DNA from 4 places in the Ureibacillus sp. FSL E2-3493 genome. Region 4 is predicted to be linked to each of the others. Evidence: riboswitches for the same ligand, from Rfam matches in the RefSeq annotation. Region 4 holds a riboswitch; each other region holds the start of a gene.
What was found. Region 4 has a riboswitch for cobalamin ahead of MHH69_RS03740 (FecCD family ABC transporter permease). Riboswitches for the same ligand answer to the same signal wherever they lie in the genome.
Positions count from the first base shown of each region.

Region 1: it holds a riboswitch for cobalamin, as region 4 does, so the genes downstream of both, MHH69_RS17460 (hypothetical protein) here and MHH69_RS03740 (FecCD family ABC transporter permease) in region 4, are expected to answer to the same signal.
Region 2: it holds a riboswitch for cobalamin, as region 4 does, so the genes downstream of both, MHH69_RS10530 (hypothetical protein) here and MHH69_RS03740 (FecCD family ABC transporter permease) in region 4, are expected to answer to the same signal.
Region 3: it holds a riboswitch for cobalamin, as region 4 does, so the genes downstream of both, MHH69_RS17415 (glutaredoxin family protein) here and MHH69_RS03740 (FecCD family ABC transporter permease) in region 4, are expected to answer to the same signal.

Region 1 covers NZ_JBBOPK010000001.1:3,394,254-3,401,203, reverse strand. Annotated here, with positions in the region: gene MHH69_RS17480 (DinB family protein) at 22-525, opposite strand; partial or broken gene MHH69_RS17475 (DUF523 domain-containing protein) at 697-1,160, shown strand; gene MHH69_RS17470 (RBBP9/YdeN family alpha/beta hydrolase) at 1,281-1,826, shown strand; gene MHH69_RS17465 (MazG nucleotide pyrophosphohydrolase domain-containing protein) at 1,889-2,212, opposite strand; cobalamin riboswitch at 2,408-2,587, shown strand; gene MHH69_RS17460 (hypothetical protein) at 2,837-3,049, shown strand; gene MHH69_RS17455 (M14 family zinc carboxypeptidase) at 3,174-4,217, shown strand; gene MHH69_RS17450 (IS1182 family transposase) at 4,336-5,904, opposite strand; gene MHH69_RS17445 (M14 family zinc carboxypeptidase) at 6,334-6,950, shown strand, end outside.
Region 2 covers NZ_JBBOPK010000001.1:2,051,353-2,058,996, reverse strand. Annotated here, with positions in the region: gene dacB (D-alanyl-D-alanine carboxypeptidase/D-alanyl-D-alanine endopeptidase) at 1-816, shown strand, start outside; gene MHH69_RS10550 (endonuclease IV) at 847-1,089, opposite strand; gene MHH69_RS10545 (metal ABC transporter ATP-binding protein) at 1,238-1,984, shown strand; gene MHH69_RS10540 (metal ABC transporter permease) at 1,999-2,859, shown strand; gene MHH69_RS10535 (Fur family transcriptional regulator) at 2,856-3,278, shown strand; cobalamin riboswitch at 3,339-3,515, shown strand; gene MHH69_RS10530 (hypothetical protein) at 3,665-4,213, shown strand; gene MHH69_RS10525 (ABC transporter substrate-binding protein) at 4,216-5,169, shown strand; gene MHH69_RS10520 (bifunctional adenosylcobinamide kinase/adenosylcobinamide-phosphate guanylyltransferase) at 5,302-5,871, shown strand; gene cobS (adenosylcobinamide-GDP ribazoletransferase) at 5,883-6,656, shown strand; gene MHH69_RS10510 (histidine phosphatase family protein) at 6,629-7,240, shown strand; gene MHH69_RS10505 (bifunctional adenosylcobinamide kinase/adenosylcobinamide-phosphate guanylyltransferase) at 7,180-7,620, shown strand; gene MHH69_RS10500 (ECF transporter S component) at 7,599-7,644, shown strand, end outside.
Region 3 covers NZ_JBBOPK010000001.1:3,384,464-3,392,107, forward strand. Annotated here, with positions in the region: gene MHH69_RS17390 (bile acid:sodium symporter family protein) at 1-513, opposite strand, end outside; gene MHH69_RS17395 (quinone oxidoreductase family protein) at 609-1,487, opposite strand; gene nrdF (class 1b ribonucleoside-diphosphate reductase subunit beta) at 1,646-2,620, opposite strand; gene nrdE (class 1b ribonucleoside-diphosphate reductase subunit alpha) at 2,608-4,701, opposite strand; gene nrdI (class Ib ribonucleoside-diphosphate reductase assembly flavoprotein NrdI) at 4,698-5,057, opposite strand; gene MHH69_RS17415 (glutaredoxin family protein) at 5,054-5,278, opposite strand; cobalamin riboswitch at 5,487-5,669, opposite strand; gene MHH69_RS17420 (bifunctional metallophosphatase/5'-nucleotidase) at 5,860-7,299, shown strand; gene MHH69_RS17425 (YjcZ family sporulation protein) at 7,349-7,492, opposite strand.
Region 4 covers NZ_JBBOPK010000001.1:684,415-692,058, reverse strand. Annotated here, with positions in the region: gene MHH69_RS03760 ((Fe-S)-binding protein) at 1-257, opposite strand, end outside; gene MHH69_RS03755 (IS1182 family transposase) at 640-2,208, shown strand; gene MHH69_RS03750 (cob(I)yrinic acid a,c-diamide adenosyltransferase) at 2,316-2,876, opposite strand; gene MHH69_RS03745 (adenosylcobinamide amidohydrolase) at 2,873-4,339, opposite strand; gene MHH69_RS03740 (FecCD family ABC transporter permease) at 4,344-5,327, opposite strand; cobalamin riboswitch at 5,509-5,698, opposite strand; gene MHH69_RS03735 (acyl-CoA dehydrogenase family protein) at 5,778-6,983, opposite strand; one part of gene MHH69_RS03730 (IS3 family transposase) at 7,181-7,644, opposite strand, start outside.

The sequences.
Region 1 (6,950 bases), 2.7 Mb from region 4:
CTAAAAGGAGATCCTATCGCACTACATCGGTGGAGCTTCCATACCATATTTTGTCCATTCCTCTTTTGACGGACCATAAATGCCTGGAACAACTAATCCTGCTTGTCTCATTAGAACGGTCATTTGTCCTCGATGGTGGCTTTGGTGTTGGATTAAAAACATTAACAGTGAACCGATGGGAATTTGTTGACCTAAAAAATTAATCACTTCATTCATTGTATGGTCAGTCCAATGACTTTTTAATGCCTGTAAGAATGCACTATTAGCTTGTTTATAACTATCTGCTATAAATTTAGCTGAAATAGGAACCGGATAGTCATTATTAGGGGCTTCGAACGTTAAGTTTGTATTTGAAGTAATAATACGAATAGCAGTAACCGTATGCCAAGCAATTCGGCCTAATGTCCAATTTTGTGATGTTATTTCCTGTTTAAGAGATTCATCCGTTAAATGATTAAGTATTCTTTGTGTAGCATCAGCTTCAAACTCCCAAGATCTCAAAAAATGGTCTAATGTTTGGAACATAACCTTCCTCCTAAAATAGTAGTTTTCACTTCTATGCATCTATAATTTCATTATATTCTCCTTAAAATGGAAAAAGACTTATGCTTAATCTATTGGATTAACCAATCAAATTTCAAACAAATAACTTTGTAGTATAATACGATAAAGTCTTTATATGGGGTGGGGAAAAAGATGATATTAGTTAGTTCGTGTTTAGCTGGAAACCCAGTAAGGTACAATGGTACGTCATGTTCGGATAGTACAATTCAAAAATTAATCGATGATCAGAAGGCCATCCCTATTTGTCCAGAGCTATTAGGAGGTTTTGAAACACCTAGGGAACCAGCTGAGATTATTAACGGTGAGGTTTTGATGTTTTGGCAGGAAAAGCAAAAGTGATGGAACGCTCTGGGAATGACGTCACCGAATTATATTTGAAGGGTGCTAGAAAAACCCTTGAGATAGCAAAAGAAATGAAAGCTACATATGTAGTGTTGAAAGTATTTAGTCCATCATGTGGTAGTCAAAAAATAAATAACGGAAAGTTTATTGGAGAACAAATAAACGGAGCGGGTGTAACAACAGCGTTATTAAAAACGAATGGTATCAGTGTTATATCTGAACTAGAGTTAGAAAAATTAAAAGATGAAATTTAATAGCAATATTCTAGCAATCGTTACTAGTATTAGCATTTTAAAATTTCTTCGCTATTACTCCTTTGGATATATCCCTATCTGGAGGGGTGTTTTTTATTAAATTAAAAGGAGAATCATTCTATGAATAAATTATATTTAATCGATGGTTATGGAGGTTCGCCAGAAATAAATTGGCTATCTAACATTGGACAAAAATTTAAGGATGATTTTGATATTCACATTATTCCATACACAGATCCTACCGAAGCTAATGTAACGCAATGGGATTTTGATTTGGAAAGGGGAATTACAACCCCTGAAGATGCTTATTTTATATGTCATAGTTTAGGGTGTGTTACGTTCTTAAGATACTTACAACGACATCATGTAAAAGTGAAAGGAGCCATTTTAGTTTCTGGTTTCGTAGAGGAGGTTGAAAATTTCCCACAATTTCAACCTTATTTCAAAAACCTAGATGAAGGTTGTTGGAAAGATTTGATTGGGGATGCTTATGTCATTTCTTCTAAAACGGATCAAATTATTCATTGGAAACTAACATATGAACTATCTAATTTGTTGGAATGTCCATTTATTTTATTACCAATTGGTGGACACTTTACATCCGGAGAAGGAATCGTTAATATGCCTGTTGTTGAGAAGTTAGTGAAGGCTAACTGGTTAGGTTAATACTAAGGAAAAAACGCCTCTTTAGAATGTAACTTTCTAAAGAGGTTTCATTATGTAAATAGTCATTTTAATAGTTTATACCGCTTATCTAACTTATCACGATGGGACTGGAAAACATCTTCTAAAGAAATATCGTATTTGTTAGCAATTACAATAAGATTGCCTAATACATCTCCGAGTTCTTCGGTTAATTCTTGTTTTTGCCGTTCTAAAGTTCCATTACTTTCATCAGGTCGATCTCTTCCAATTTCAAGTGTTCGAATTGCCCGTGCAACTTCGCCCGTCTCCTCAGCTAAAAAACCGATTCGAATAAATATATCTAACTCTGACCATCCTCTTTTTTCATAATAGACTTTAACCCATTCTTGAAATTCATTCACATTCATAACTAAATACCCCCTTCAATAACCACAATATTTTCAGCATATCAGAAAACATGAATAATGGGAAAAGGCTGTTAGTGCCAAGTATTTAAACGCCTGCAACATTATCCATACGCTATATGGAGAAGGTACTCATTTTCAAAACAATAGTTTGAATATTTTAATCCTTTTGTTTTTTAGGTATAATATATAGTAATTACATAACGTGTAAGAATAGGTGCTTATGAGAATAAGCTTAAAAGGGAAGCTTGGTGAAAATCCAACACTGTCCCGCAACTGTGAATTCGGAGCAAATCAATAGATGCCACTGTGTAAATGGGAAGGCGTTGATTTGTGTTGATGAGAAGTCAGGAGACCTGCCTAATTCTAGTACACACCAAATACCTACGTGGAAATAGGTGGTGTTCTGTGCGAAATTGAACGTAAAAAAAATCGGTTTTTTTACGCTTTTTAAGTATGCATAGATAAGTCCAAAGCTATTTCTGAACTCAGGAGTAGCTTTTTTATTTGGGTTATGTAAAAAAGGAGGCTTATCAGATGGATGTTATTAGTACGGTAGTAGGTTACCAGTATATTTGTGGAACTCACAGGAAAGAAAGTTTTATGGTATGAAAGGGAGTGGGAGAAATGCCATCACATTCAATAGCTTTTTATGAAGAGCAATTTAAAGTATATATTATGGAGAATATGCTCGGCGAGAAAACAGAGACGTTAAAGGATTTTCTCCTCCAATTAATCGATGATCATCAAAATGATTATAAAGAAATTAATTATGCTTATTTAAAGGTAAAGAAGGAGTTATTGGGCACCAAAGATAATATTGAAAATGGTAAATTATGATAAAGGGACTATATTTAGTAATAAATAATGATAGTTTTCCTCTATATACATTCAAAGTAATGATAGATTATATTAATTTATGAATAATATAAATATTCAGACTTTTGAATGTGGAGGGGTTAAGATGAAAAAGAAATTGTTTGCACTATCGTTAACGGGAATGATGACATTAGGAGCTGTTGCACCATCTGCGTTGCCTGTTTATGCTGTCGGTGAAGGACCAAACTATAATGGAAACGAATCGATTCAAACTTCTAATCTATATACTTACGAAGAAATGGTAAAATACTTGAAAACCCAAGATGCAAAACAAGAAGCAATGGAGCTTGAAGTTATTGGTCAAACAGTGAAAAATAGAGATATTTATTTAGCAAAATATATGACTGACCCAAGCAATCCAACTGTACTATTTTTAACTCAACAGCACGGAAATGAACAATTAACAACTGAAGGTGCTTTAGAGTTTATTAAGCATCTTGGTACAAATAAAACAAAGGGTGTTCTTGAAAATGTAAATGTTCTTATTGTACCGATGTTAAATGCGGATGGTGCAATGGGTGATGTAAACTTTTCCCTTGAAGATTACGTGGCAGATGGCGGACGTCATTTAACACGTTATAATGCAGTGGGGACTGACTTGAATCGAGATCATGTTGATAAATTACAACCTGAAACACAAGCACTACACGAAAATGTGCTACAGAAGTATGATATTGATTATATGATCGACCTTCATCATCAAGGTACTGAATATGAACGAGATGGAGAATTAGTATCTGGTTCAATGCTCTATCCGACAAACGCGAATGTAAAACCAGAAGTGTTAGAGAAATCCAAAAAACTAGGTGCAGTCGTATTCAACGCTGTTGATTCAACGGGTTGGGGTCATATTGGCAAATATAATGGTGGTAGCGGCGAAAATATTGGCCGTAACGGTGCAGCGGTCCAATATGATATAGCGACGCTGTTATTTGAAATGCGCGGAATGTCTGACCATGAGGATCCTTCACGAGTAATCGGTCAAAAAAGTAATGGTTATTTAATTAAACAAACGGTCACGACGTTGGATGCCACTGTTAGAGCGATCGCAGACGGTTCAATTGAAAATGCAGATATTAGTTTCTGGGATACATTAGATACACAAACTCAACGACCTTCTGAAGAGTAATTGTGAATTGAATAAGCGAAGAGGCTGGGACATAACTAGCTTCAAATAGTGAGAAAGGTGAATTTGAGGAAACTCAAATTCACCTTTCTCTATTTTGGTGTGTAAATTCTTTTTTTCTTTAGTTAATGGCCGTGAATTTTCTTAAATTCACAGCCATTAACGCGAGGCCCATTTCGTTTTCTACCTTCGATTTTCCTCGTACAGAAAATCGAGTGAAACGCAAATTAGCCTTCAAGAATCCAAAAACTGGTTCCACATCGATTTTGCGTCTTCGATAAATGGCACTTGTTTTCTCTTCTGAAAGCTTTGCTCTTACATATTCTTTTTGCTGTTCCCATTTTTCATTTACCATTAATTTTCGATTGTTGCCTTCTTTAGCTTTGGTACACGATGAACGGAATGGGCATCCCGAACAGTCTTCACACTCGTAAATTTTGAGCTTCCGTTGGAAGCCTGTGTGGTCATTACGGACAGAATAATATTGAAATTCAAGACGTTTTTGATTAGGACATGTATATGTATCGGTTTCTTCATCATACGTCCAGTTATCGGGATTAAATATGTTTTGTTTATACTTTTTCTTTTGTTCTTTCAAATACATACTATACGTAATAAGTGCTTCTCGTTTTCTATTCGAAAGGATATCATGAAAGTTTTGTTCACTACCGTAACCTGCATCTGCAACAATGTGTTTTGGTAACTCAAAATAATGCTGCTCAATCTCATCTAGAAATGGAATTAACGTACGTGTATCTGTTGGATTTGTATATATACTATAGGCAAGCGTATATTGACCTTCCGTTGCGATTTGTACATTATATCCAGCTTTTAATTGTCCGTTTTGCATATAATCATCTTTCATTCGCATAAACGTCGCATCTGAATCTGTCTTAGAATAGCTATTGCGTGTACCAAAGATTTCAAAGTCTCTTTCGTATTTTTGTTTACGTAGGACAAAATCAATCAACTGCTTGCGTAATTGTTTCGGGTATTTACGTTTATTTCTTAAGGCTTTTCGTTCTAGAACATCTGATGATGTTTCAATTTGTTTATCATATTCAGTTACGACATCGTCCACTTTTTGAACTAATTGAGCGAGTTCTTCCAATGATAACTGTTTATCGCTTTCACGTTGAATTTCAGGTATGATTTCACTCTCTAGTAGCTCATTGTATAGCTGGTTTGACTTTTCAATTAAATTTTGGTGATATTTTTCAATGGTTTTCTTCCAAACAAACGTAAATTTATTCGCATTTGCTTCAATTTTTGTACCATCGATAAAAATCGCTTCTTGATCAATAAGCTTTTCTTCAATCAATTGGCAACGGAATTGAACGAAACATTGACGAATTAAATCTTTCACTTCTGGTTGAATACGGAATCGGTTGATTGTACGGTAGCTTGGTTCATATCCTTGGGCTAGCCACATCATTCGGATACTGTCTTTTAATAGGGCTTCAATTTTCCGTCCTGAGAAGATAGATTGTGTATAGGCACATAAGATAATTTTAAGCATCATACGTGGATGATAGGCAGGACACCCCTCATTTCGTAGAAATGGTTCGAACGCTTCATGAGGGATACTTTCAACTAGATGATGGATATGGAAAGCAATATCATTATTTTGTAATTTTACTTCTAAATCTAAAGGCAAAACGAGTTGATTCATGTTATAATCTTTAAACATAAGGATCCTTCTTTCTGTATAATTTTGTTGTGGTGACTTAATTTTATCAGAAGTGGTCCTTATTTTTTATTTAAAATAATCAAAGCCGGTGAAATTTTACTTATCGTAAAATTTCACCGGCTTTTCATTTCAGAGGTGGGTTTTGTCCCAGCCTCTTCTTTTTTATGTTAGAAGGTTTATCAATAAGAACATAGTGAGACCTTTTTTCTAGCCAACGTTCCATTTTACCTACGGAAAGAAGGAATATTCTAAATTATCTCTTGTCTACTAGTCTTGTAATCCTTAATAATTGAAAAATAACACTAATAAAGACTTAATTTTCTGAAAAGATAAAATATTCTGTTTTGTTTTCTTTTCCAATCATGTACAATCTATTTCGAGCCCCAAAATAAATTGTAGATTGGGACAAGTATACTTAGGAGGGATTTTATGAAAAAGAAGTTTTCAAAAGTAATTTTACCAACAGCGTTGGCACTAACTGTAAGTGTATCATCTGCTGCCTACGCAAATCCGCAATCAACACCGAACGGACCTTACATTGAAGACAACCAGAATATTTCTCTATCAAGTTATATGTCAAATGCAGAATTAGCAACTAAATTACAAAAGCTCGAAGCTTCTTCCAATGGGAAGATGAAGCTGGAAGTTGCTGGCTATTCCAACCTTGCTCCCGATGGTTATCAAACCGAAGCGGACAAAGGGGAACCAATTTATGTAGCAAAATTTGGGGATAATGATCCAAATAAAAAACGTATATTAATTACCGCTCAGATTCATGGGAATGAGCAAATTGGAGCTGAAGCGGCTATTGATATTATTCAAAAGCTTTCTTCCAACGGGAAGGAAGTTGAAGAAATTTTAGAAAACGTGTCCATCTGGATTATGCCTCGTATTAACCCAGAAGGAGCGGATAATCAATATGAAGGTAAGTGGTATCCAACTCGTTATACCCATCAAACATGGTTGCCTGAAAATATCGGTCTTCCAGCAGATACGGTTGCTCCGTGGTACTATAATAGCGATGGTAGCGAAAGAGCTCAAAATAA
Region 2 (7,644 bases), 1.4 Mb from region 4:
GTTAGTGGAATGGACATTCAAAATGAGGCTGTAACGGTTCAACAAAATCAAAGGAACACGATTGAAATTGAACGGCAATATGGAACAAATAAAATTATCATTACTGGCAATATTCCGGTTAATACTACTTTTAAAGATTGGGTAACCTTTTATGATCCGACCATCAATACATTACAAGTTTTAAAAACAACATTAGAGGAATTTGGTATCACCCTTTCAAACAATACAGAAATTAAGCGTAATAAAGTTCCAAAGGATGCTCAATCGATATTTGTTAAACATTCGTTATCATTAAAATCTTTAATGATTCCCTTTTTAAAATTAAGTAATAATAGTATTGCTGATATTTTAGTGAAAACAATAGGTAGGGAAGTGAATGGGAAGGGGCATCTTAAAGAGGGAATAAAAGCACTACAAGAATACGGTGCGCTACTAGGACTCGATATGGAACAATGGACGTTAGAAGACGGTTCGGGCATGTCCCATAATAATCGCGTATCAGCTAACGAATTAACCCATTTGTTAACGAATATTCAAATGGAGCCCCAGTTTAACATTTTATATAAAAGTTTACCAATTGGGGGACAATCCGATCGATTAATTGGGGGATCTTTAAAAAATCGATTTAACGAAGGGATATACGAAAATCGTGTCATTGCCAAAACGGGACACATTACAGGTGTCTATACGTTAGCTGGATATGTCAAAGCAAATAGTGGGAAAACATATGCCTTTGCAATTATGACCCAACATCAAACAGCCGTTATGCTTTCTGCTATTGATGAAGTCGTGAAACAAATCATTAAGGATTATTAAGAGAGGTTCCCATTTGGAAACCTCTCTTTTTCAATAGTTCTCTAAATATTTTAGAAGTTTTTTTAATTTTTTCTTTCCAATAATACTTTCGACTTCCTTTAAAAAAGAGTTGGGGATACCTGTAATAAGCCATGTAATAGAAGCTTTTTGGGAAAGCGGTCTTAAACGTTGCACTTCCTCCAAGGTTAAATCAATATCGTATTGTCTTGCGAATTTCACAATCTCTTTATCCGATTTTGTTAAAAACTGTTCAATAAATTCAACTTGTTTCAAAGATGACATTCCTTTCTAATAATGGATGTATTCGTTAAAGGGATCTTTGTATTTCTTTTTAAGATTGTTCCCTTTACATTTAGCAATGAATAGACTATACTAACAAATTGTAAATCGTAATGATTATGAATTAGAAAGAAGAGGAAAAATGAGTCAAACATTGATTGAAATGAAAAACGTGTCTTTTCAATATGAATATACACAAGTATTAAAAAACATATCGTTTAAAGTGGATGAAGGGGCATTTCTGGCGATACTTGGTCCGAATGGTTCAGGTAAATCCACTCTATTAAAATTATTGCTAGGATTATTGAAACCGATGACAGGAGAAATTCAATTGTTCGGGCAACCCATTGATGCCTTTCGTCAAAGGGAATGGATTGGCTATGTTTCTCAAAAATCCAATGCATTTAATTCAGGCTTCCCAGCAACAGTAGAAGAAGTCGTAAAAAGTGGATTAACAAAAAAAGTTGGGTTATTTAAACGAATGCCAAAAGATGTTGACTTAAAAGTAGAGGAAGCATTGAAATCCGTTGGAATGGAAGCGTTCCGCTCCCGTAATATCGGCCAACTTTCAGGTGGTCAACAACAACGGGTGTTTATTGCTAGAGCATTGATTTCTAACCCGAAAATTTTAATTTTAGATGAACCGACTGTCGGAATCGATCATGAAAATGTCCAATCATTTTATGATATGTTAGCAACTTTAAACGAGGAACAAAATAAAACAATTATTTTAGTTACCCATGATGTCGATACCGTTTCCAACCGTATTAGCCATGTAGCTTGTTTAAACCAAACGATCCATTTCCATGGATATAAAGAGGATTTTGATACGATTTCACAAAATCAATTGGATAATTGGTATGGCCATGCGGTTCGAAAGATTCATTAAAGAGGAGAAGGCAAATGATTGAAGCAATTTTAAACTATGAATTTTTACAAAATGCCTTTTTCTCAGGGCTAATTATTGGAGTGATTGCACCGGTATTAGGTGTATTTATTGTTGTAAGAAGAATGTCCCTTATTGCGGATGCATTGTCCCATGTGACATTAGCGGGAATTGCAGGAAGTTTATATTTAAGTCAAACTTTCACTGCCTTTGCATTATTAAATCCAATTTATTTAGGAATTATTGCATCGGTTAGTGGATCCATTTTAATTGAACGATTACGTAGACTTTATAAACATTATGAAGAGCTTGCCATACCGATTATTATGTCGGGGGGAATTGGTCTTAGCGCCATTTTTATTTCATTAGCTAGTGGCTTTAATACAGATTTAATGAGCTATTTATTTGGCTCTGTTTCGGCTGTTTCTAGACAAGATTTATGGGTTGTCATCGGTATTGCGATCGTTGTCTTTTTATTTTTATTTGCTTTTTTCAAAGAAATGTTCGTTTTATCCTTTGATGAGGAATATGCCAATGCGAGTGGCCTACCCGCAAAATGGATTCACTTTTTATTTATGATTGTTGTGGCGTTAGTCATCGCAGCAAGTATGCGAATTGTCGGTATACTATTAGTTTCTTCTTTAATTACTCTTCCAGTTGCGGCAAGTATGCGAATAGCACGGGGCTTTAAACAAACAATCATTTATTCCATTTTGTTTGGGGAAGCTGCTGTGATTATCGGATTGGTCAGTGCCTTTTATTTAAACCTAGCACCCGGTGGAACGATTGTTGTTACTTCTATACTTATCCTATTAATTGTTATAATAACAAAAAAGATCATTCTACATTTAAAGCAAGGAAGGGGAGCAGTTAAATGAATATTACGAGAGCATGGGAAATTTTAAAAGATAACGGTTATAAAAAAACAGATAAACGTGAGCTAATTTTGAATATGTTTGAAGATACGGATAAGTATTTAACTGCTCGAGATCTCCTTTCTGTATTGAAAAAGGATTTCCCGGGAATGAGTTTTGATACAATTTACCGAAATTTAGCTACTTTTGTTAATCTTGGCATATTAGAAGAAACCGAGCTAAATGGCGAAAGAAATTTCCGAATGCATTGTGAATCAGAACACCATCATCATCATTTTATATGTATGGAGTGTGGAAAAGTGAAGGAAATTTCTGTTTGTCCAATGGAAATGATACAAGAGAAATTGCCAGATTGTGCGATCGAATCCCATAAATTTGAGATTTACGGGAAATGCCAAAATTGTGTACATGAAACCGTTTAACTTCCTTTAAAAATTACTGTTCATTTATTTGGGAAAATATGATACATTGCAATTAAGTGAATACGTTTGCAGGAAAAAGATGCGATGATACGCTTAATAGGGAATTCGGTGAGATGCCGAAGCTGTGTCCGCAACTGTATGTGTTTGTTTCAAGAAAATGCCACTGTCTAAAGGGATGGGAAGGCTCTTGAAACGATAAACACGAGCCAGGAGACCTATCTTTTTCTGATCGTAACAAACCTCTTCGGAACTAAAGAGAATGTGCGGCATTATTTTATAATTTTTTTGTTCTATATTGTAATTTATGCCATCCGTTCTCGGTTGGCTTTTTTATTGCCATGCTTTCCTATCCGAAGGGATGTTATCACTAAGAAAGGGGTGTTCCTATTCGAAAAGATAGCCGTTACAGCTGTTATCCATTTATGAGGGAGAAAAGTTGTCTAGTTGACTTCGAGATTCGAACTGATTCTCTTACAACAAAAATAGGGGTAGTATTGCCTTTGTTGCAAGAAGAGGAGAATTGCCGAGTTGTTTTAGATGATTTGCACAAACTCCATCCGATGGCCTATCACGTAAATGGATCAGTTCGTGGGAAGTTATCGGTAACAGAAGAAGATTTAAGTTGGTTAAGCAGTCGATATGATTTTTATGTTGAACAAGTGGGGGAAGAGATAAAGCAATTTTTACTGCCTCAGGGGTGTCTAGCTGCAACATTTTTACATATTTGTCGTAGCGAAGCGAAAAAATCTTACCGGGCTCTTCATAAAGTAAGTGAGGAGAGGGAAGTACCGGAAATACTATTTAATTATTTAGGGCTACTAGCCAATGTATTTTTTGTCATGGCTGTTTATACAAATAAAATGCATGGTATTGAAGAAGTCCCATTTATAAGTAAATCCTATCCTAATAAAAAAAGAAAAAAAGAGGAAGTGTGACGATGAAATTTTTCAACAAGAAGTGGATGGCACCACTTGCCATCTCATTGCTATTAGTTGGTTGTTCTGATGGGGAACAAAAAGCAACGAATGATACAGATTCAAAAACAAACAGTACGGAAGAAAGTGGTCCCTATACAGTAGTAGATGACCGTGGACAAGAAGTAACTTTTGAAGAAGTCCCTGAAAAAATCGTTTCTCTACAACCAAGTAATACAGAAATTTTATTCGAGCTAGGTGTAGGGGATCAAATTATTGGAGCATCGGAATATGATACATATCCGGAGGAAGCTTTAAAAATCGAACGTGTAACAGATTCCATGACAGTAAATACGGAACGTATTATTGAATTAAATCCAGATGTCGTATTTGCTTATACAACTGGAGAAGAAGCTCAAATTGACCAATTGGAAAGCGCAGGACTTAAAGTATTCGTTATTCAATCAGCAACTTCTATTAACGATGTTTATGGTGATATCGAACAAATGGCTGAAGTAATGGGAGTGGAAGAAGAAGGAAAACAAGTTGTAGAAGATATTCAATCTCAAATTGCAGCTGTTCAAGAAAAAACAAAGTCGATTGAACAAAAGAAAAAAGTTTATTTTGAAATTTCACCAGCTCCAGACATTTGGTCTATCGGTTCTGGTACATTCCAACAAGAAATGATTGAGGCAGCAGGTGTGGAAAATATTTATGCTGATCAACAAGGATGGTTTGCAGTAACAGAAGAAGATCTAATTACAAGAAATCCTGAAGCGATTGTTTCGACGGTAAATTATATAGAAGATCCAAAGGGTGAAATATTAGCTAGAGAAGGATGGTCTACAATTTCAGCAGTTCAAAATAAAGAAGTGTATCTATTAAATGCGGATATTATGGATCGTCCAGGACCACGTATCGGTGAAGCAGTTGAAATGATTGCCCAAACGATTTACCCAGAATTATTTAATGAATAATTAAGTAAATAAATCTGCTTGATGACTACGATGCTTAGCCGTAGAAAGATAGCAGATTTTTTTTATTTTATTTGATATGGTTAATAAGGGAAAGAACGTATTTATTTTGTGAATTTTTTCGAGGAGCTATTTATGGGGAAAATCATTTTTATTACTGGCGGTGTTCGTAGTGGGAAAAGTGCCTTCGCAGAACGTTATGCGAAGCAACTTTTTCAAATCTATGACCGAAAGCGTCTACTTTATATTGCATCTGGGGTAGCAATTGATGAGGAGATGGCAGAACGAATTAAACGTCATCAACAAGATCGATTCAACTCTTCCGTTCAATGGGAAACAATTGAAATTGTAGATGACTTAGTATTTAATGACGAGTTGTTTGCAGAACATCCTATCGTTGTGTGGGATTGTCTTACTACTTGGTTAAATAATGTGCTCTATAAAACGGAGTTATTAAATGGAGAGGCAAGGACACATGAAATAAACCGATATATACAAGCGTTAAAGGAACAAGTACTAAAATGGAAAGAAGTAAATGATTGTATTTTATTGCTTGTATCAAATGAATTATTGGATGAAGCTCAATCTAAGTTTTCAGAAGTGAATCGATATTGCTCCCTATTAGGGAAAATGCATCAATGGATTGTTGAAAAGTGTGACGAAGCATACGAAATGGACTATAGTTTAAGGAAACGTTGGAAGTAGGGAGGAGAACTATGAAACATCATTTGATTGGACTTCTATTATCATTTCAATTTTTTTCTTCTTTCCCTATTCGTAAACAGTTGACTATGAATGAAAAAACTATATCTGCCATGTTTTACTTTTTGCCGTTATTAGGTGTTTTAATGGGAACTTCCCTTAGCATTATAATAATACTGAACGATGCATTTTTTCAGTTTTCCCCCTTGTTATTGGCTATTATTCTAGTAGTAGCAGGAATTATTATGACTGGCGGTCTCCATTTAGATGGTTGGATTGATATGAGCGATGCTTATTTTTCCTACCAAGATCAAAAAAGAAGACTTGCTATTTTGGACGATTCTCGTGTAGGAGCCTTTGGTGCCATCAGTTTATTTGTTTTAATCCTTTTAAAAGTCGGTTTTATATATGAAATTATTTATCAAGGAAATAGCATTTTTATGTTGTTTTTATTCGTCATTCCTTTTTTAAGTAGAATAGCTCTATTACTATTTTTCTTAACAAGCCCTAATGGGAAAGAAGAAGGATTGGCCGTTTATTTTAAATCCAAAGTGAATGTGAAAAAGATTTGGATTGCCCTTATCTTCTATACAGTCCTATTTTGCACATTGACTTTCTATCTTTTTAACAATGTAGCATTTCTAATATTTATCTCTATGGTACTGTTTGTTTTCATTTACCGAAAATGGACGATGAAAAATTTCGGAGGCATGACGGGGGATTTATTAGGTGCCTTATGCGAAGGGATGGAGGTATTCCTATGGGGAATGGTGTTATTGTTCATTTAATCCGTCATGAAAAAACAGACGGAAATGTAAAAAGAAAATATGTTGGTTGGACGGATGAATCGATTATCACAAAAAGACAACATTTTGATGTTCCGATTCAAACAAGTGAAGTGTTTGGAAGTGATTTAAAACGGTGTATGGAGACGGCTCAACTTTATTTTCCTAAAGCAAAATACCGTTCCGATAAAAATTTAAGGGAAATTTATTTTGGCGACTTTGAAATGAAAACATATGAGCAATTAAAAGAAAATTCGACCTACCGAACGTGGATAGAAGAGCCAACGGTCATTACGCCTCCAAATGGTGAAAACTTTTTGGCTTTTAAAAAAAGAGTTCTTAAAAGTTTTCAACAAATTGTTTGTCAAAATGGACAATTTACTTTCATTGTTCACGGTGGGGTTATTCGGACTATCTTATCCTTATTTTCTCCAAAGGTTGAAAGCTTTCAACAGCTTGTTGTTACCCATAGAACAATTTATACATTAAGTTGGGCTCAAATAGAAGATGTGAAGGAGGGGAGAAGATGCGAATCATTATTGGTGGTGCCTATAATGGAAAAAGAAAATTTGTCATCGACAAACTAAAAAATAGTCCCCTTCAAAACTATTATTTCTTTGAAGGAAATATTCCATCGGAGCGTAGCTATACGAAAGATGAAGCTATTGTCATTGGAAGTTTTGAAAAAATTATTTTTCAGCACATGGATTTAGACGAAGAACAAATTGCTGCTCGCATTTACGATGAACTATTGAAGTTAGATAAAGAAACAAATGTTATTTGTATTTGTACAGATATAGGAAGGGGCATTGTTCCACTTCAAAGAGAAGAGAGAAAATTGCGAGATACATGTGGAAGATTGTATCAGAAATTATTTGCAGAAGGTGAAAGTGTCATTCGAATTTGGTATGGCATCCCACAGTTGTTGAAAGGTGAAGATTGGACATGGAGAAAAAGCATCATTTAACCCTTGTTGTTCTAACGGCATTAA
Region 3 (7,644 bases), 2.7 Mb from region 4:
TGGAATCACAATCATCCACAATAGATCTAGCATAATAGACATCGTATCAATTTCAATGTTTTGACCGACTACAAAATGTACTAATAACGGTATAACGATAGGCGAAAGAATCGTATCTATTAAAATAATCGATAAGCAGAGGGCTAGATGACCTCTACATATACTTACCCATATAAAACTTGTAATTCCAGTTGGAACTGCAACAGATAATACAAATCCAATTGTTAAATAATGATCATTAAAAATAAACGTTGCTACAAAATACGCCCATATTGGCATAAGAATATGTAAAAAGGCGATTGTAATTAAAATGACCTTCGGATATTTTGCAAAGCTACGTAACCCTTCAAAATTCATACTTAAACTGCCGGCAAATGTCATAAAGGCAAATAACCATGGCACTAAAAATAATAAATGCCCACCTACATCCTCAAGTAAAACACCGATTACTAAACTAAGTGGTGTTAAGATCGGCATTAATTTTTGGAGGTGTTTATTGATAGTTGCTAACATTGAATATAAGCCTTCTTCCTCTTAAAATCTTATACTTACCATTGTCACTCCTCTCCCTAATAAAGGGGACTATTTTTTGAAGAAGACGAGCCACTTTATATCTTAATTAATATTTTCCCCTCATACTGACGACCTTCCATGAAGAGATGGGCCTCTTGCGCCCTTTCTAATGGAAAAATTTTTGCAATTGGTAGTTCAATTTCTCCCTTTCCAAATAGGTCGATTACTTTTTCCGCTACAGGTTTTAAACGCTTTGGGTCATATTGTCTTGTTGTGCCTAAACTAAATCCTTTCACATTCCGGCAACTCCTATGCACATCACTCGTTTGAAAAATACCAGCCTTGCCGCTACTATTTCCAAATTGAACAAGGGTGCCATATAAAGCTAAACACTCCATGCTTTTTGTTGTTACTTCCCCTGCCATTGAGTCGAATATTATATTTGCCCCCTGTTGATTTGTTAAAGATAAAACTTCATCGGTAAATGTTTCGTATGTACAAACTATGTCCGCACCTAAATTTATACAATAATCTTTTTTTCTAATATCCCCTACTGTAGCGATAATTTTTGAGACTCGTGCTAATTTGGCAAGTTGAATTAACATCGAGCCAACTCCCCCTGCCCCGCTATGGATAACAATTGTATCGGTTGCCTTCACCTGACCGATTTCATGTAATAATATATAAGATAATATCGAAACGGTTGGCATAGCTGCTGCCTGTTCAAAGGAAAGGCTGTCTGGAATTTTATAAACAAGTTCCTCATTGGCTATAACATATTCCGCATAAGTCCCTGACTTTGGAAAGGCGATGACCCGATCTCCTTTAGAAAAGGAGGCATCTCCAGCCACTTCTTCAATCACTCCAGCACAATCGAGTCCTAACATCATCGGAAACTTCCCTTTTCCCTTATTCCCTACACGTTTTTTTATATCTGCATAATTGACACTCGTATACGCAATTTTTATTAGCACTTCCCCTTTTTACAATAAATACTTACGATTTCCCCCATTACAATTACCACAATTATACATTAAGTAAAAAGTAAAAACAGCTTGCATTTTCCATGCAAGCTGTCTAGTAAACCCTTATCTATAAGAACCCTTTCTGATTCTTCGAGTCATTATTTAACTTACTTTCTATCACCAAAATTGAAAGTATCATCTGTAATTGGGGCTACTTTCGCTTTCGCATAAGTTGAACCCTTTTGCGAGAAGAAGTCATATGTTGACCCTTCATTACGAATACCGTTCATAACGATAGGATTCACTTCTTCTTCCGGGAACATTGGATCAAAACCAACGTTCATAAGCGCTTTGTTGGCGTTATATCGAACATATGACTTAACTTCAGGCGATAATCCCGTTTCTGCATATACATCATCTGTATAAGCCATTTCATTATGATATAAATCTAGCAGTAACTCATATCCCCAAACCTTTAATTCATCCTGTTTTTCAGCAGAAAATTGTTTAAATAAATTTTGGGCGAAGAAGCCAACTGCAACCCCATGGATTGATTCGTCACGTAAAATTAAAGATATTACTTCTGCCGAGTTGCGTAGAATCCCTTGTCCACCTAGATATAACGGATAGAAAAATCCAGAGTAAAATAGGAAAGATTCAAGCATAACGGAAGAGAACATCGCTTTCCATAAAGATTCGGAGTTACCCTCTTCTATGCTATTATAAATGTCGCTAATTTTACTTGCTTTATATTGAAGATATTCATTCTTTTTTACCCACTCAAATAACTCATCAATTTCTGAATTCGTACAAAGGGTTGTGAAAATATAAGAGTAGGATTTAGCATGAATCGCTTCAAAGGCACCAAACACAGTAAATACCGCTTTTTCTTGTAAATCCGTTGCATAAGTGGCGATTTGATTCATCCCAATATTCGTTTGCACCGTATCCAGTAGCGTAAGCCCTGCAAATACCTTCTTATACGTTTCTTGATGCTCGAAACTTTGCCATTGTTTGATATCTTTACTCACAGCTATTTCTTCTGGAAACCAAATTTGCTTCCATTGCTGATCCCAAAAAATTTGTGCTAATTCACTCGTCGGTTTATTCCAATTGACTGCCTCATAAACTAAATTTGACATGCGACACACTCCTCTAATGTTTGTAGGCGTTGACGGACATAGTAAACCGATTTAATTCCGCGCGACCATGCGTAAATATAAATTTTCGCTAGTTGCTCCGTTGTCCAAGCATCTGTTACATAAAGAGTCATAGAAATCCCTTGATCGACATGTTTTTGGGCAGCTGCATATAAATCGATTAAATCATAGGCATTCACATCATATGCTTCCACGTAAAGGTGAGCATTATCATTGTTTAAATGGGGCATCGGGTAAATAGTACGACTGTCAGCGTAATCCCGAACCTCCACTCTTTCAGTACAAGGTGCAATAGATGCTGTGCAGCTCCGAATATAAGAGATGCTTCCTGTTGGTGCGATAGCTAATCGATAGGAATGGAACAAGCCGTGTTCCATCACTTCTTCTTTTAGTTTTTGCCACATTTGTTTTGTAATAATAGGCACTTTACCAAGGGCATTTAATACTACCGGAGAAAGTTCTTTTTCTTCCTTCTCCACATATTGTTTAAAGTAAGCACCTGATGCATATTCACTCTCTTCAAATCGATGGAACGTTTCTCCACGTTCTTTTGCAATTTCCATAGATGTTTTTAAAGAATAGTAATTCATTGCTTCCATAAAACAATCGATAAAGTCAACCGAATCCTTTGAACCATAAAGAATTCCTTGAGTCACTAAATGGCCGTGTAAATTCATTGCTCCAAGCCCTACAGAATGCATAATTTTGTTCGCTTTTGCGATAGACGGCACATTTTGAATATATGTCATCTGTGACACATTCGTAAGTAAACGCATTGCTGTATCAACTAATTGTCCAAAATCATCCGTCTTACTTGCTGCATGGATATCGATGGATCCTAAATTACAGGAAACATCTAAGCCGTATTCATTCGGCTCTCCTTGGTCTGTAATGACGCTTGTCTCTTGTACTTGAAGTATTTCCGTACAAAGATTAGACATTTTAACTCGTCCAATATTTTTCAATGGATGAACATCATTTACATTGTCATCAAAAATTTCAAAAGGATAACCCGATTCAAATTGGGCTTTTTTCACTTCTGTATAAAGTCTACGGGCATTCAATCGTTTAATTTTTCTGATATTTGGGTTATCTAGTAATTCATAATACATTTCGGAGATAGATATTTCCGACATGCGTTTCCCATATTCTTTATAAATATCATATGGGCTAAATAATACTATATCTTTATCCCGTTTCATTAATTCAAAGAAAATGCTTGGAATAATAATACCCGTTGAAAGAGTTGCTAATCGTATTTTATCGTCAGCATTTGGCTTCTTCGATGAAATGAAGTTTTCTATATCACCATGGAAAATATTCAAGTATACAACCCCAGAACCATTGCGTTGTCCGAGTTGATTGGAATAACTAAATGCATTTTCTAACAGCTTGGCCACTGGAATAACGCCACTCGCACGGTTTAATATGCCTTTAATTGGATCACCCAGGGGACGTAAATCCGTTAAGTTAACACCGACGCCTCCACCTAAACGGGATAGCTCTAAACAATACCCAATATTTTCAGCAATACTATTCATCGAGTCATCCATCGATAATTTAAAGCAACTTACTAGTTCCCCACGGGCTCTTTTCCCACTGTTCAATGCTGTTGGAGTAGCAGGTTGGTAAGCTTCCATCATCGCTTCCACCGCTCGTTCAGCAAGGGTTCTATCACCTTGTGCTAAATACAAAGCAATAATCACAATACGATCTTCATATTTTTCTAGAATTTCTTCTCCGTCACGGCTTTTTAATGCATAGCTATCATAAAACTTGCTCGCACTCATAAACGATGGAAAGCGGAAGTTGTAATCGTAAGCCTTTTTATACAATTTTTTAATAAAATCCATATCATACAGCTCGATAAATTCTCTCTCATAGTAACCTTCATCTACTAAGTAACGAATCTTTTCTTCCACGTCGATAAAATAACGTAACCGAACATTTACATACTCTAAAAAGTATCGGCGTGTCGCCTCACGATCCTTTTCTAATTCCAATTGTCCTGTAGAGCTGTAACGATTTAACACATCATTATTTAACTTTAAATATGTCTTCATACAAGTACCCTCGTTTCATAAAACTGTTGAATTGCTTCATAATCTGCTTGGTAACCTCGTAAATCTAATTTACGGACTAAAGGAATTTGATATTTGGCAGCTATTTTGTCCCCGGCACCACCAAAGTTACTTGGTCCAAAATTGCTATTACCACTTACCACTACCCCTTTACAATGGGCTTCATTTTGTTCTAAAAATCGTGATACCTTCATTGGAATATCACCAAAGCCATCTGTATAAGTAACTAATAAATAGGGCTCGTCTATTTGTAAATCCTCTTGAATTTCAATAGACTCTGCTTCTATTTTGGAAACGATATATCTTACGTTTCCTGTGCGACTTGCATATGCAATCATTGATGAACCAACTCGATGTGGGAGATAATTTCATTTACATCCCCAATAAACTTCCCTTCATGTTCTAAAACGGGCACTGTTAAAAAGCCTGCATCTATTAACCGTTGTTTTTCAGTTTCATTATGATCAATATTAATAATTTCTACTTCAAGTCCCGCTTGTTGTATTTCTGTTTTTACCCACATACATTTTGGGCAAATTGTTTTCGTAAATAGTTTCATATAATCCCTCTTTCTTAATCTATTAAATCTATATTTTGTTACTGATTTTAGACAAAGTTTTATATCTTGCCTCAATCAGCTATAACAATATGTAGTTAGAATGTTAAAATAATAAAAGGCTATCTCTTCGAAAAGAAATAGCCTTTATGGAAACGTTCGTAAAAATTGAAAAATGGTAACGTCTCCATTTCTCAATCCCCGAAGAAATGTCATCGCATTTTTATAGGCAGGTCTCCTGGCTTAGCCTCATTCTCCGATTTCCTTCCCATGCATTTGCACAGTGGTATTCAAAATCCTCGTCAGCTTCACAGTTGCGGGGACAGCGTCGGCGTCATGACCGAACTTCCCTTTTAAACTACATATAGTAGTACCTAATAAAAATGAACACAATATATAGTTTTTATCTTCTGGAATTAGTTTAGCATACTCCCCAGGATTATGTAAATGAATAAAATCTGCTTTTCCAATTCGTCACCTTTCAAACCCTCTATTCGCCTTTGTTTTTCATAAAAAAAAATTAAAAAAGATTTGCTGAACGCTCATTCAAATTATGCTATAAAAAAGATATAGGGGTGAGGTTTATGGCGATCACGATTTTAATTACGAGTGACTTACATGGTAGATTGGATCGGTTTGAGCAATTATTTCATCAAATGAAAAGTCTTAAGGCTGACTTAGTCATCGATAATGGTGACTTTTTAGATGGTAGCCCAGCTTCTTTTTATTACAAGCATATAAGTAACAATGAAAATCACCCTATGATTACCCTTGCAAACGAATTGTATGATGTGGCCGTTTACGGTAACCATGAGTTTAACGACCATTTGCCCAATATTAAAAAATTACACTCCCAATTTCGATTTCCTTGGATTAGCTGCAATATTGGAGACTTTTCCAAACCTTATTATACGAAAATCATTCGTGGAAGAAAATTTATTGTCATCGGCGCTACAACTCATTTCACCCCATTATGGGATGAACACGGCTATTTAACCGATCTTTCTTTCCAATCCGCTCTTAAGTCTATTCAACATTGGGTTACTTTTGTAAAGACTTATGAAAAACCCGATTATTTAATCGTCGCCTATCATGGTGGTTTCTCCGAAGACCCTTTAACAGGAGCTATATTTCAAGAACGAATAGGTGAAAACGAGGCAAATGAAATTTTAGAGTTAACGGAAGATATCGACCTCCTTATAACAGGACATCAACATTTATATTTCAATAAGAGAATTCAACAAACATTAACAGTCCAGCCTGCTTCCCACGGAAAAGGCTTTATAGAGATTCAAGTAAATTTTTATGGCGAAACGAAACAAAGTAGTGGTAAATTTCATCCATTAAAAACTGACCATACTTCTTATCCTTCAGAAGTTGAAAGGTGGTTAGATGAGGAAATTACCTATATAGAAAAGGATTATACATACGAAGGGTTATTAAAGGCTAGGTTAACAAGTCACCCTTATATACAGCTTCTTCACGACATGCAGATCAAAGCAACAGGCGCACAAATTTCTGTATGCGACCTCGCTTTCCTTGAAAAGGGAGGATTTAAAGGAAGCATTACGAACCGAGATATCGTATTCAATACGAGGGAACATACCCTAAAAGTCATTTCCTTATTCGGATTTGAAATTAAACAATTAATGGAAAGTAGTGCAGCTGTTTTCGCATTGAATAACGAGGGAAAAATTGACTTTCGTACAAATGTATACCCAAAAACACCCCAACCTTATCAATATGATTTTTGGGGCGGACTCTCTTATACGATTGACATAAGGAATCCCGTTGGAAAACGTGTAAAGAATATTACGTTTAAAGGAGAGCCATTAAAAGACGAGTCAACCTATGAAGTTGTTCTCAACAGTTATCGATTAACTGGCTATGATTTCCCATTATTAAAGAATCGGGAAATTCTTTATGAAACAGCTTATACCGTTTTCTTCCTACTAAAAGGTTATTTAAAAAACTTTATGCCTATTGATGTACCTCATCACGGTTCATTTAAAGTAATTGATTAAATAGGAAAAGCCCTCCAATATTTGGAGGGCCTGGATGATTACTGGTTAATTAGTAGCCACCGTAGCCACCGTTCCAGAAGTAAGCACCAACAATAATTAAAAGGATGAATAAAACGACTAGTAATGCAAAGCCTGAGCCATTACCATAGTCGTTACCGCCATAACCGTATTCACCACCAACGTTTTTACCCAAATCGAACACCTCCTCAAATTCATTTCAATACATCATATGTAATGCTTTTAGTTGGAACTAGACGGATGTATTGGTCCGAATCTTTTTTTAATTTTCTCACTACAAACATCCAGTAAATGGTAATATTGTAGAAATACTTGTTTCTATAGGGG
Region 4 (7,644 bases):
CCTAATTGAACGAGAAGAAATCCATAGAAAAATAAAACATGGATAAATCCGCTTTTTTTATCTTTTAATAATTTAGATTGTCCAAAAACATTGACCCAAATTTTTTCGAGTCGCATCATAACATTGTCATTAAATTCTTCTTTCTTCCCAAGCTTTACAAACTCATATCGTGTTTTTAACAGATAAACAAACAATCCTACTGCGTATAGCACGACCGCAATAAACAACACCCAGTTTGCAATTAATAATGCATTCATTTCTTCTCCCCCTTATCTCTTTTTCCCCTTTGTTTCTGTTTCTATTGATTATTCCTATCAACCTATAATTATGATTAGCATTGATTAGAAATCTCTTATTATTCTGTTTTTATTGTAAAATATGAATGAGCATTCAGTCAATGTATTGTTCGGAAATTTCTAATTATATTAAAATTTTCTTTCTTTATTCGTCTTTTTTCTATTTATACCTTCTTTTCAAAATAAAAGAGGCTGGGACAAAACCCACCTCTGAAATGAAAAGCCGGTGAAATTTTACGATAAGTAAAATTTCACCGGCTTTGATTATTTTAAATAAAAAATAAGGACCACTTCTGATAAAATTAAGTCACCACAACAAAATTATACAGAAAGAAGGATCCTTATGTTTAAAGATTATAACATGAATCAACTCGTTTTGCCTTTAGATTTAGAAGTAAAATTACAAAATAATGATATTGCTTTCCATATCCATCATCTAGTTGAAAGTATCCCTCATGAAGCGTTCGAACCATTTCTACGAAATGAGGGGTGTCCTGCCTATCATCCACGTATGATGCTTAAAATTATCTTATGTGCCTATACACAATCTATCTTCTCAGGACGGAAAATTGAAGCCCTATTAAAAGACAGTATCCGAATGATGTGGCTAGCCCAAGGATATGAACCAAGCTACCGTACAATCAACCGATTCCGTATTCAACCAGAAGTGAAAGATTTAATTCGTCAATGTTTCGTTCAATTCCGTTGCCAATTGATTGAAGAAAAGCTTATTGATCAAGAAGCGATTTTTATCGATGGTACAAAAATTGAAGCAAATGCGAATAAATTTACGTTTGTTTGGAAGAAAACCATTGAAAAATATCACCAAAATTTAATTGAAAAGTCAAACCAGCTATACAATGAGCTACTAGAGAGTGAAATCATACCTGAAATTCAACGTGAAAGCGATAAACAGTTATCATTGGAAGAACTCGCTCAATTAGTTCAAAAAGTGGACGATGTCGTAACTGAATATGATAAACAAATTGAAACATCATCAGATGTTCTAGAACGAAAAGCCTTAAGAAATAAACGTAAATACCCGAAACAATTACGCAAGCAGTTGATTGATTTTGTCCTACGTAAACAAAAATACGAAAGAGACTTTGAAATCTTTGGTACACGCAATAGCTATTCTAAGACAGATTCAGATGCGACGTTTATGCGAATGAAAGATGATTATATGCAAAACGGACAATTAAAAGCTGGATATAATGTACAAATCGCAACGGAAGGTCAATATACGCTTGCCTATAGTATATATACAAATCCAACAGATACACGTACGTTAATTCCATTTCTAGATGAGATTGAGCAGCATTATTTTGAGTTACCAAAACACATTGTTGCAGATGCAGGTTACGGTAGTGAACAAAACTTTCATGATATCCTTTCGAATAGAAAACGAGAAGCACTTATTACGTATAGTATGTATTTGAAAGAACAAAAGAAAAAGTATAAACAAAACATATTTAATCCCGATAACTGGACGTATGATGAAGAAACCGATACATATACATGTCCTAATCAAAAACGTCTTGAATTTCAATATTATTCTGTCCGTAATGACCACACAGGCTTCCAACGGAAGCTCAAAATTTACGAGTGTGAAGACTGTTCGGGATGCCCATTCCGTTCATCGTGTACCAAAGCTAAAGAAGGCAACAATCGAAAATTAATGGTAAATGAAAAATGGGAACAGCAAAAAGAATATGTAAGAGCAAAGCTTTCAGAAGAGAAAACAAGTGCCATTTATCGAAGACGCAAAATCGATGTGGAACCAGTTTTTGGATTCTTGAAGGCTAATTTGCGTTTCACTCGATTTTCTGTACGAGGAAAATCGAAGGTAGAAAACGAAATGGGCCTCGCATTAATGGCTGTGAATTTAAGAAAATTCATGGCCATTAACTAAAGAAAAAAAGAATTTACATACAAAAATAGAGAAAGGTGAATTTGAGTTTCCTCAAATTCACCTTTCCCACTATTTGAAGCTAGTTATGTCCCAGCCTCTTAATTACATTATTTAAATACATCTCCGCCTCGAATATATTCCACATCACTTACTTGTAAACGGAAATTGACAACACGGGCCGCTGCAAAGAAATAATCCGATAATCGATTTAAATACTTTTGTACAACGGTAGGAACATCTTCTTTTTCGTTCATTAACGTCACTACTCTCCGCTCTGCACGACGTGTAACAGTACGAGCAATGTGAAGAGTTGCAGCTGCCGATGTTCCGCCTGGCAAAATAAATCTTTTTAATGGAGGTGCTTCATCAGATAAAGTATCAATACGTTTTTCTAGCACCTCAATGGATGATTCTTGTAGAGTATATTGTCGTTCCTTCATTACATTGGCCAAATCTCCGCCACAGTCAAATAATTCATGCTGAATCGTTTGTAAGTCTTCAATTAAATCTTGAAAAATCGTTGAGTCTAATTCCGTTATCGCTTTACCAATAAAAGAATTTAATTCATCAATAGTGCCATAAGCTTCTACACGTAAATCGTCCTTATTGACACGTCCGCCCATTAAGCTCGTTTTTCCTTTATCCCCTGTTTTCGTGTACAGTTTCATTGTAACGCCCCTCTTCGATAAATTTGAATTGCTTCCACTGTCGCTTCAAAAACGCCCCTCCCTATTACTTTACCAACTTCTGTAATAGGCCCACCATATTGCATATATTCTCCCTGCTGAGTCGCCGCAATAAGTAAGCTATCGGTCGGTGTACCTGTTGCCATCGTATTAGAAATGGTATCATACACCTTTTCATGATGTAATGCTTTCGTTTTCGCTTCTGTTGCAGTCATCATGCCTTGAACAAATGCTTCATCAGATAATTTTCCGTTAACAATTACCCACGTATTAATCGTTCCAACATGATTCTTATTATCCCTATCATATGAACGGGATACATCTATTGCGTTTCCAATTCCTGCTGTGACCATAACGATAACGCTTCCAAAAGGAGCTTCATATTGTTTTACAATAGCGTTTTTCGTATGAACTGCCGTCATCATGCCGACCGTATTCGTAGGGGAAAACCCTTCTTCTATTAAATATTGTAAAAACTCTTCTTTCACTTGATAAATATTATAATCTTGTTGAACAGTTCGATTAATAAAATTTGAATACCAACCTAATCCAGCATTATGAACTGCTGAAGATAAAACCCGTAAAGGAAAAGCAGATTTACATTCAACGTATTCATCTGTTATTTTTATATTCTCTACTGTAATTACCTTTTCCTTTGCAAGCTCGTTTAAATCAGGTAATATTGTCATTTGAGGTTTTGGTTGCTCCGGATGGGCTTGCATTGAAATTCTTGCTTTATATACATCCATTATTTGATCATCGATTAATACTTCATGGGGAACACCCTTTGCCCTTACTTTTCCATCCTCCATTAATAAAATTTCATCACAATATAGTGAAGCTAAATTAATATCATGAAAAACAGAAACAACCGTTAAGTCGTGATTCGTTACTTCCTTGCGAATCATATCTAATATTTGCTTTTGATGGGCAATATCTAAATGGTTTGTCGGTTCATCAAGTAAAAGTAAACTAGAACATTGGGCTAAAGCTTGAGCTATAAAAACCCGCTGTTGCTCTCCTCCCGATAAATATTCCAATTGAGCTTTTTCAAATTTCCTTACGCCTGTTTGTTCCATTGCATTAACAACTGCTTTTTCATCTTCTGTTTTCCAACTGGAAAAAAATGCAGACTGGTGAGGATAACGTCCTAGGGAAACGGTATCTCGAACCGTATTCGAAAAAGCTGTTGCATGTAGCTGTGGTAAAACCGTCATTTTTTTTGCTAATTGTTTCGGAGAGTAATCTTTAATTTCTTTACCATCAACATAAACAGTTCCCGTTGATGGTTTCATAATGCCGCTAATCACTTTTAATAAAGTGGATTTCCCACAACCATTTGGACCAAGAATACCTAACATTTTCCCTTTTTCCACTTCAAAGGAAATGTTCGAAAGTATTGGAGTTGAACCATAACCTCCAGAAATATTTTGGACCTTTAACATAACCTCACCCCCTACTTTTTCTTTGTTTATAAAATATAAATGAAAAAACAGGTGCCCCTATAAAGGCTGTAATTACACCTATCGGTAGTTCTGAAGGGGAAATAATCGTTCGGGAAACTAAATCACAAATAATTAATAGACTAGCTCCGTTAAAAAAGGACAAAACCAATAGATGACGGTGGTCTGCTCCCCATAGCATTCTTGTCATATGAGGCACAACTAAACCAACAAATCCGATTGTACCCGAAACAGCAACGGCTGCCCCTGTTAACATGGAACCTCCAGCTAGTATCGCATACTTACTTTTCTTTACATTTACCCCTAACGATTGGGCCCGTTCGTCTCCATACATCATGGCATTCAACTCTCTTCGGTTGAGCCATATAATAATTGTTCCAATAATAATAAAGGGTACAATCATTTGAACGTACGGCCATCCGCGCATGGAAACACTACCTAAAAGCCAACCCATAATTTCACGTAATTGTTCTCCTGTTAGGGCAATCATTAAAGAAATACAAGAACCTAAAAAGGAACTAAAAATGACCCCGGTTAAAATGAGCGTTTCCATTTTCATCGTTCGATCCACGAGTCGAGCAAAGGTTAAAACAAGAACCATTGTCAAAAAGGCACATATCATCCCTACAAAAGGTAACGAATATGAACCTATTATAGGAAGGGAAAGTCCAAAGAAAATTGTTGCTACCGCTCCAACAGATGCCCCCGAAGAAATACCTAATGTATAAGGGTCCGCCAGTGGATTTTTCAATAAGCCTTGAAACGCAGCTCCCGCAATCGCTAATGCGGCGCCTACTAAACCAGCTAAAACAACCCGGGGCATACGTATACTCCATAAAATGTTGTAGGCACTTTCATTCGTTTCTTTATCCCACAATGTTGAAAAGGGTACTTCTGCTGTTCCTATGGAGACACCTAACCAAATGCTAATTAATAATATTCCGATAGAGGAACTATAGGCGAAGAACATTTTTCTTTTCACACTGTTCCCTCATTCCTATTTTCTAGTAATCTATTTATCATAAATAATATTGTCATTGTTTCAATACCTCCCAAAAGGCAAAATAAAAAGTCTCTCAGTTTACGAGAGACTTTGAAAAATCGAAAAATAAACACTCCATCTTTACTGCCTCCCTTATCCTCGTAAGGTGCTATTCCTAACCATAAAGGCAGGTCTCCTGGCTCATGTTCATCGCAAACCTTCCCTTCCCATTACTTTTGTAACAGTGGACTGTAAGGCACGCTCCCATTTACAGTTGCGGGACAGCGTCGGAATTTCACCGACTTCCCTTTTACTCTTATAACAAAATCGCTATAAGAACCTTTATGTGTCATTATGAAGTTGTTCTTCCACATTATAACTTATAAAAAACAATTGTATAGAAAGATTTTAATAGAAAAAGGTAATTAAATAACTCTCCTATAAAGAATTATTTTTTGCCGTCTCTTGCAAAGCTGATTCGGCTAACTTTTTAATCGTTATATCATCCATAGGCGGATTATGTAGACCTGCACGAACATCTCGATAAAACCGTTGAAGAGGATTTGTCCGTTGCAAACTTTTTGCCCCAACTACTCGCATAGCCTTATCTACTACTTGGATTGCCCCATTCGTTACGACATGTTTTGCGACGTTTACAGCATTCATGATCGTTATTTTTTCCTCTTCCGTTACTCTTTTACCTTCTTTTTCTTTCCCTTTGAATTCTACATAACTTTGGGCAGCTCCATATAATGTAAAACGTGCCTTCGCTAATTCTAATTCGATTTCACCTAGTAAGGATTGAACGTTAGGTAAAGAAGCAATCGTTCCTTTTATACTGTTTGGAGAATGGGTATTGGCAAACTGAAGGGCATAATCCTGCGCCGCTTGAGCTATTCCTAAATAGGTTGCAGGAATAAGAAGTAACCAACCGTTCAACTTAAAACTAGCACTATTATTCGGTAACTCAACTAAGTCTGATTGATCAACATGGACATTTTCAAGGACTAAATCGTGACTAGCTGTACCTCGCATCGCCATCACATCCCACGTTTCTTCAATCGAAACACCGGAGTTATCTTTATGAATTAAAAAGAAGCCAATTTGTTCTTTTTCTTCAATCCATGCGGAAGTTAAGAAATAATCAAGGGCAAAGGATCCCGTTGTATAGCTTTTGCGCCCGTTAATTACCCAATGATTCCCTTCCCTTTTAGCCGATGTGCCCGGTCTTCCCCCTCGAATAGGACTACCTGTTGCAATTTCGCTTACTGCCCGATTAATAATAGCTCCTTTTTCTACTTCTTTTGCAAAAGCTGATAATTTTGATGGCTCCCAATATTGATTTTCATATAACTCTCCTACAGTTAATAGAGTCCAGCCTATAGCTAAAGCGGTACTACCATCATAACTCCCTAATGTTTCTTGGAGGAGAATCGAATCATAAACATTAAAACCTTCTCCCCCTAACTGTTTCGGTAAAGTTAATTTTGTATAGCCGATTTGACGTAATTGATGAATATGTTCAAGGGGAAATTGCGATTGTTCGTCGATTTGTTGAGCAGCCTTTTTAAATGGTTCCTCTAACGTTGCCAACTTTTCTATCCAAAAACGTTGCGGTTCTGTTTTTACAAACAATTGTTTCAAATGACCCATCTCCTAAAAAATTTATGTTATCCGTACCTTTCAATAAAATCATTTTACTTTTTAAGTTTTCCCTACGTCAATTCATAGTGCTCCGATATGAATTAAATCAATATTTCACCTTTTCGATTTATTTCTACCAATGCAAATAAAAAACCAGTCCCTTTTTGAACTGACCCAAAAAAGTTAGACATATTTTGTTAGGCGGCTTCCAAGACCTTTGTTCGGTATTCTACCGGGCTTAGGTCTTTTAATTTTGCCTTCATTCGTTTGTAATTATAGTACTCAATATATAACCTTAATTCTTCTTCAAAATGTTCGATACTATTAAACTCTTGCAAGTATAATAGTTCAGATTTTAAGATGCCAAAGAAACTCTCCATTGCTGCGTTATCAAGACAATTCCCTTTGCGGGACATACTTTGCTTGATACCGTGTTTTTGGAGTGTTTTCTGATATTGTTTCATCTGATAATGCCATCCTTGATCTGAATGTAGGATCACTTCATCTCCTATTTGAAGACGTGTTAACGCCTGATCAAGCATATCTGATACAAGTTTATATACAGGTCTTTTCATCAGTATATAAGCGATAATTTCACCATTACATAAATCCATCACAGGAGATAGGTAGCGTTTTTCACCAAATAAATGAAATTCTGTTA